One region of the Jeongeupia sacculi genome, then DNA from elsewhere that is predicted to be linked to it. Evidence: predicted binding sites of a transcription regulator. Region 1 holds the regulator's gene; each other region holds the start of a gene.
What was found. Region 1 encodes NrdR, which represses ribonucleotide reductase genes. Its sites were predicted from a motif close to AAANACNATATATNGTNTTT; they were not measured.
Positions count from the first base shown of each region.

Region 1 (2,272 bases):
AGGCGCTGTTCGGCGCCGAGTACGCCAACGTGCAACCGCATTCGGGTTCGCAGGCCAACCAGGCCGTGTATTTCTCGATCCTGAAGCCGGGCGATACCGTGATGGGGATGAACCTCGGTCACGGTGGTCACCTGACCCATGGTTCGCCGGCCAACCTGTCGGGCAAGTTGTTCAATATCGTCGCTTACGGCTTGAACGAAAACGAAGAAATTGATTACGACGATATGGAACGTGTCGCGATCGAAACCAAGCCGAAGCTGCTGATCGGCGGTGCTTCCGCCTACGCGCTGCGTTTCGACTGGGCACGCATGCGTGAAATCGCCGACAAGGTTGGCGCTTACTTCATGGTCGACATGGCGCACTACGCCGGCCTGATCGCCGCTGGCGTGTACCCGAACCCGGTGCCGCACGCGCACTTCGTGACCTCGACCACGCACAAGACGCTGCGCGGCCCGCGCGGCGGCATCATTCTGGCCAAGGCCGAGTTCGAGAAGTCGATCAACTCCAATGTGTTCCCGACGCTGCAAGGCGGCCCGCTGATGCACGTCATCGCCGGCAAGGCGGTGGCATTCAAGGAAGCGGCGACGCCGGAATTCAAGGCTTACCAAGAGCAAGTGATCAAGAACGCGCAAACGATGGCGGCAACGCTGGCCGAGCGCGGTCTGCGCATCATCTCGGGCCGTACCGAATCGCATGTGTTCCTGGTTGACCTGCGTCCGAAGAACTTGACCGGTAAGGCCGCCGATGCGGCACTGGGCAAGGCGCACATCACCGTCAACAAGAACGCGATTCCGAACGATCCGGAAAGCCCGTTCGTGACTTCGGGCATCCGTATCGGTTCCCCGGCGATCACCACGCGTGGTTTCAAGGAAGCGGAAGCCGTGCAAGTGGCGAATCTGATTGCCGATGTGCTCGACAATCCGGCCGACGAAGCCAATCTGGCGAGCGTTGCCGAGAAGGTGAAGGCGCTGACCGCGAAGTTCCCGGTCTACGTCGACTGATCTTGCCAAGCGCATGAAAAGGGTGGTGCCGTAAGGCACCACCCTTTGCCTTTTTCACGCGTCCGTTCTTTATTGATCTTTACGCTTATCCGGCTCATGAGGGCCTGTCGATGAAATGTCCGTTCTGCGGTTCTCCCGATACTCAGGTGGTTGACTCGCGCGTGTCCGACGAGGGCGATACGGTACGCCGCCGACGTCGCTGCAATGTGTGCGACAAGCGCTTCACCACCTACGAAACCGCCGAAGTACGCATGCCGCAAGTCGTCAAGCAAAACGGCCAGCGTTCAGAGTTCGATCGCGACAAGATCCGCATTAGCTTCCAGCGCGCGCTGCACAAGCGCCCGGTGCCAACGCAGCTGATGGACGAGGCGATTTCACGCATCATCCAGAAGGTGCTCAGTGTGGGTGATCGCGAAATCATGTCGCGCCAGATTGGCGAGATGGTGATGGCCGAGCTCGCCAAGCTCGATAAGGTGGCCTATATCCGCTTCGCCTCGGTGTATCGCTCGTTTTCCGATGTCGATGATTTTCGCGATGTGATTCGCGAAGTCACCAAAAAGGACTGAGTCGTGTCGCGCACCGCCTGGATCATCCGTCATCTCGCCTTTGAAGACCTCGGTACGCTGGCTGCGCCGCTCGTTGCGCGTGGCTACACGCTGCGTTATCTCGAGGCCGGCGTTGATCGCCTCGACGCGCTGGCCGATGCTGCGGTGGACGATCTGCTGGTGGTGCTTGGTGGGCCGATTGGCGTCTATCAGACCCACCGCTATCCCTGGCTGCTGACCGAAACCGTTGCCATCGCCGGCTGGCTTGAGAGCGGCCGCGCGACGCTGGGTATTTGCCTTGGCGCGCAGCTGATCGCCGCTGCGCTCGGTGCGCGGGTTTATCAGGGAAACGGCAAGGAAATCGGCTGGTTTCCGCTCACGCTGACCGAAGCCGGGGTTGCGTCTCCGGTGCGGCATCTGGGGGCTGATCTGACGTCAATGCTGCACTGGCACGGTGACACTTTTGATTTGCCGGCGAATGCCGAGCTGCTGGCGTCCAGTGGCATGTACCCGCATCAGGCCTATCGTGTCGGCGATCGGGTGCTGGCTTTTCAGTGCCATCCGGAAATCGACCCTTCGCGTTTCGAGCAATGGCTGATCGGTCATTGCGATGAGCTGGATGCCGCCGGTATCGGCTTTGGCGTGCTGCGCGAGCAAACCGCCAGCCACGGCGAGCGCTTGCGTGCGCAGGCGGCGCTGTGCATCGGCGAGTGGCTGGATTCGCTA
Region 1 is NZ_AP024094.1:845,867-848,138, forward strand. Features, by position in the region: gene glyA (serine hydroxymethyltransferase) at 1-1,001, shown strand, start outside; gene nrdR (transcriptional regulator NrdR) at 1,112-1,567, shown strand; gene JLC71_RS03955 (glutamine amidotransferase) at 1,571-2,272, shown strand, end outside; gene ribD (bifunctional diaminohydroxyphosphoribosylaminopyrimidine deaminase/5-amino-6-(5-phosphoribosylamino)uracil reductase RibD) at 2,272-2,272, shown strand, end outside.

Region 2 (2,272 bases), 1.6 Mb from region 1:
TCGCGGTGAAGTAATCCTCGGCGGTATCGAGCAGCTCGTCGCGTGTCGCGGTGTAGTGGCCCAGTGTCGGCCGGGTCAAAAAGAGTGAGCCTTTCTGCGCCAAAAGGTTGGGCGAGAACGGCGGCACGGCGCCGGAGGCATTGCCGAAGCTGACCATCATGCCGCGTGGCGACAGGCTGTCGAGCGAACCATCGAAGGTGACCGCGCCAACGCCGTCGTACACCACCGGCACACCGGCGCCCAGGGTGATTTCGCGCACGCGCGCGGCGAAGTCATCAACCCGGTAGTCGATGACGTGATCGCACCATTGGCTCGCCAGCGCGCATTTCTCGGTGCCGCCGGCGGTGCCGATCACGATGGCGCCGAGCGCGCGCGCCCACTGACTGGCGATCTGGCCGACACCGCCGGCGGCGGCGTGGATCAGCACCGTCTGGCCGGCCTTGAGCGGGAAGGTGCGCTTGAGCAGATATTGCGCCGTCATGCCGCGCAGCAGCGTGCCGGCGGCGACGTCGTCGGAAATCGTATCCGGCACCGGCACCAGCCTGGCGGCCGGGACGATCCGGTGCTGCGCGTACGCGCCCGGCGTACCGCCGGCGTAGGCGACGCGATCGCCGGGGCGGAATTCCTTCACACCGTCGCCGACCGCCTCGACCACGCCGCAGGCTTCCTGACCGAGACCGGTCGGCATCGCCAGCGGATACAGGCCGCTGCGGTGATAGGTATCGATGAAATTGACACCGATCGCCGTCTGGCGGATCAGCACCTCACCGGCGGCGGGGGCGGCCAGCGTGATGGTTTCCAGCTGCAGCACATCGGGATCGCCGTGCTGATGGATGCGTATGGCTTGCGTATTCATATGTAGTCCTGAATGGCTGGTTACATTCTAGCGGGGTCGTGCTACGAACGGCCGGCAATAGTGCCGCAAGCATACGCCGGATTCGCTTGGCATATCAGCCTGCGCGCGATGCTTGGCAAGCCCGGTGCGCGCCGGGTTTGACCTTGATCAAGCGGGCTTGGCTTGATTAGGCAAGGCGGCGATCAACACAATATATTGTGTCCATACGGCGCTAATGCACCACATGTTGATAAATTGTTGATGAATAGTTGATAACTCTGATGACCCACACTCCCCAGTATGTGACCAAGCGCGACGGCCGCGTCGCGCCGTTTGCCGCCGATAAAATCGCCGCCGCGATCGCCGCGGCCGGCAAGGCCAGCGGCGAATTCGATACCGACTGGGCGCACGCGCTCGCGGTCACGGTACTCAACCACCTGGCCGCCGACACCACGCCGTCGATCGAGGCGATCCAGGACGCGGTCGAGGAAACGCTGCTCGCCGCCGGCCACCTGAAAACCGCGCGTGCCTATATCGCCTACCGCGAAGCGCATGCGCGTCTGCGTGCCGATACCCGCACCGTGGTCGACGTCGGCGCCAGCATCAACGAATACCTCGACCGCTCGGACTGGCGCGTCAATGCCAACGCCAACCAGGGCTACAGTCTTGGCGGGCTGATCCTCAATACCAGCGGCAAGGTGATCGCCAATTACTGGCTCAACCATGTGTATCCGCCCGAAATCGGCGCCGCGCACCGCTCGGGCGCGATCCATGTACATGATCTGGACATGCTCTCAGGTTATTGCGCCGGCTGGTCGCTGCGGCGCCTGCTGACCGAAGGCTTCAACGGCGTGCCGGGCAAGGTCGAGGCCACGCCGCCCAAGCACATGGGCAGCGCCGTCGGGCAGATCGTCAACTTCCTCGGCACGCTGCAGAACGAATGGGCCGGCGCGCAGGCGTTCTCGTCGTTCGATACCTATATGGCGGCGTTCATCCGCGTCGACGATCTGTCGTACGAGGAGGTCAAGCAGCACATCCAGGAGCTGATCTACAACCTGAACGTGCCGAGTCGTTGGGGCACGCAAACGCCGTTCACCAACCTGACCTTCGACTGGGTGTGCCCGGAGGATCTGAAAGAGCAGATCCCCTATATCGGCGGCGTCGAGATGCCGTTCGCCTACGGCGATCTGCAGGCCGAAATGGAGATGATCAACCGCGCCTATATCGAAGTGATGATGGCCGGCGACGCCAAGGGCCGTGCATTCACTTTCCCGATCCCGACCTACAACATCACGCCGGATTTCGACTGGGATCACCCGAACACCGAACTCTTGTTCGAGATGACCGCCAAGTACGGCCTGCCTTACTTCCAGAACTTCCTCAATTCCGAGCTGCAGCCGCATATGGTGCGCTCGATGTGCTGCCGCTTGCAGCTCG
Region 2 is NZ_AP024094.1:2,655,712-2,657,983, reverse strand. Features, by position in the region: gene JLC71_RS12690 (quinone oxidoreductase family protein) at 1-856, opposite strand, end outside; gene JLC71_RS12685 (ribonucleoside triphosphate reductase) at 1,117-2,272, shown strand, end outside.
Region 2: the regulator NrdR is predicted to act here: its motif matches at 1,040-1,059, upstream of JLC71_RS12685 (ribonucleoside triphosphate reductase).

Region 3 (2,272 bases), 250 kb from region 1:
TTCATGCCGTCATGATGATCGCCGGCGCGGAAATCGAAGCTGGCCGCATCGTCGCTGCCGTCGTTCTTGTAAGCGGCAGTGGTGGTATTGATCGGATCGCCCAGTGCGTACAGGACGGTGGCGCTGTAACCGGCCGGCAGTGTCAGCGCATCCAGCATGTTCTTGGCGACCGGATTGAAATTGAAGCGGGCTGCCGGCGGCGTCGTCGGAGTGGGCGTCGGCGCAGGGACCGGGCCTGGTGTGGGCGCCGGGGTCGGGCCGGGCGTCTGGTTGCCTGTGGTGTTGTCGGTGCTGCCGCCGCCACAGGCGCTCAGTGCACCGCCGAGGGCGACACCGCCGAACATCATGGCCGCTGCACCACCAAGGCCACCACGCAGAATGCCGCGACGGCTGATGCGCGATTCGAGCACGTTCTCGAAGCTGCCGTTGTCGCTATCGTTGTGACCGATGTCGTCCGCATCGATATTGCTGATTTGCGTGTTGTTTTGTTCTTTCATCGCAGTGAGCCCCCTGTGCTTGTCTATTTACGCGAAGCGGCAAGCGTAGAGGGTGTCGATGACAGCAACGTTAAAGCCGCGGGGGATTGCAAAGTTGCGCGGGCCGCCGGGCTGGCTGCGGTTGGTGATTGAAACCGGCCTGCCGTCATCCGGCGCTACGCGGGTTTGACGCCGGGCATGCTGTCTCAATACTGGCCCCATTTTTGCTTTCGATTTGCGTGTCTTTTTCTTGCAACGCAAGCGTCATAAGGCCCACGCGGTCCAGAGGGCGGATATGCGTGATTTGCGCCGTCGATCGTCGTTTATCACATGAGCCGGCTGTTGCACTAGCCGGGGCTGATACCCTAGTATTTGTGTTAATCGCAGTTTGTGAACACAAGATGTTGTGTTTCTTCACAATCTATTCACAGACTTGTGCACATCATAGAATCCCCTCTACCCAGAAGGAACTGAGCGCATGTACGCCACGCTGGATAGCACTACTGGAAGCCGCATGACCGATACCCTCGATACGAGCAAACAGCACGATTACGGTGCATACGCCAACTACAAAATCATCCGCCGTAATGGCGCAGTGGTGCCGTTCGAGCCGCTGAAGATTTCCGTGGCCGTGACCAAGGCCTTCATCGCCGTGCAGGGCAGCCAGGCGGCATCGTCGGCTGCGGTGCGCGAGCGCGTTGCCGGCCTGACCGATGCGGTGGTGCGCGCGCTGATGCGTCGCAAGCCCGAAGGCGGCGCGATCCATATCGAGGAAATCCAGGATCAGGTTGAACTGGCGCTGATGCGCACCGGCGAGCACGACGTCGCGCGCGCCTACGTGATCTACCGCGAACAGCGTTCGCAAGAGCGCCATCACGCCAAGATCGAGCACGAAGTCGAGCACCACGACAGCATCAACGTCGTCTACGAAGACGGCAGCCGTCGTCCGCTCGACCTCGGCCGTCTGAAGTCGCTGATCGCCTCGGCGTGCACCGGTTTCGACAACGAGACCGATCAGGCCGCGATCCTGAACGAAGCACTGAAGAACATCTACGACGGCGTGCCGGCCGAAGAAGTGCGCAAGTCGGTGATCATGGCCGCGCGCCAGCTGATCGAAAAAGACCCGTCGTACTCGCAAGTCACCGCGCGCCTGCTGCTGGACAGCCTGCGCCGCGAAGTGATCGGCGCGGAAACCAGCCATGAAGAAATGGCCGATGCCTATGCGCGTTACTTCCCCACCTTCATCAAGCGCGGCATCGACGCCGAGCTGCTCGATGAAAAACTGGCCCAGTACGATCTGGCCCGTCTTGGCGCCGCGCTGAACCACAACCGCGACTACCAGTTCGGCTACCTTGGCCTGCAAACGCTGTACGACCGTTACTTCCTGCACATCGAGGACGAGCGCATCGAGCTGCCGCAAGCGTTCTACATGCGCGTGGCGATGGGTCTGGCGCTGAACGAAATCAACCGCGAAGAGCGCGCGATCGAGTTCTACAACGTGCTGTCGACCTTCGATTTCATGTCGTCCACGCCGACGCTGTTCAATGCCGGTACCCGCCGCTCGCAATTGTCGAGCTGCTACCTGACGACGATTGCCGATGATCTGGACGGCATCTACGAAGGCATCAAGGAAAACGCGTTGCTGTCGAAGTTTGCCGGTGGTCTGGGCAACGACTGGACGCCGGTGCGCTCGCTTGGTTCGCACATCAAGGGCACCAACGGCAAATCGCAAGGCGTCGTGCCTTTCCTCAAGGTGGTGAACGACACCGCCGTGGCGGTCAACCAGGGCGGCAAGC
Region 3 is NZ_AP024094.1:595,700-597,971, forward strand. Features, by position in the region: gene JLC71_RS02820 (PhoX family protein) at 1-497, opposite strand, end outside; gene JLC71_RS02825 (ribonucleoside-diphosphate reductase subunit alpha) at 991-2,272, shown strand, end outside.
Region 3: the regulator NrdR is predicted to act here: its motif matches at 869-888, upstream of JLC71_RS02825 (ribonucleoside-diphosphate reductase subunit alpha).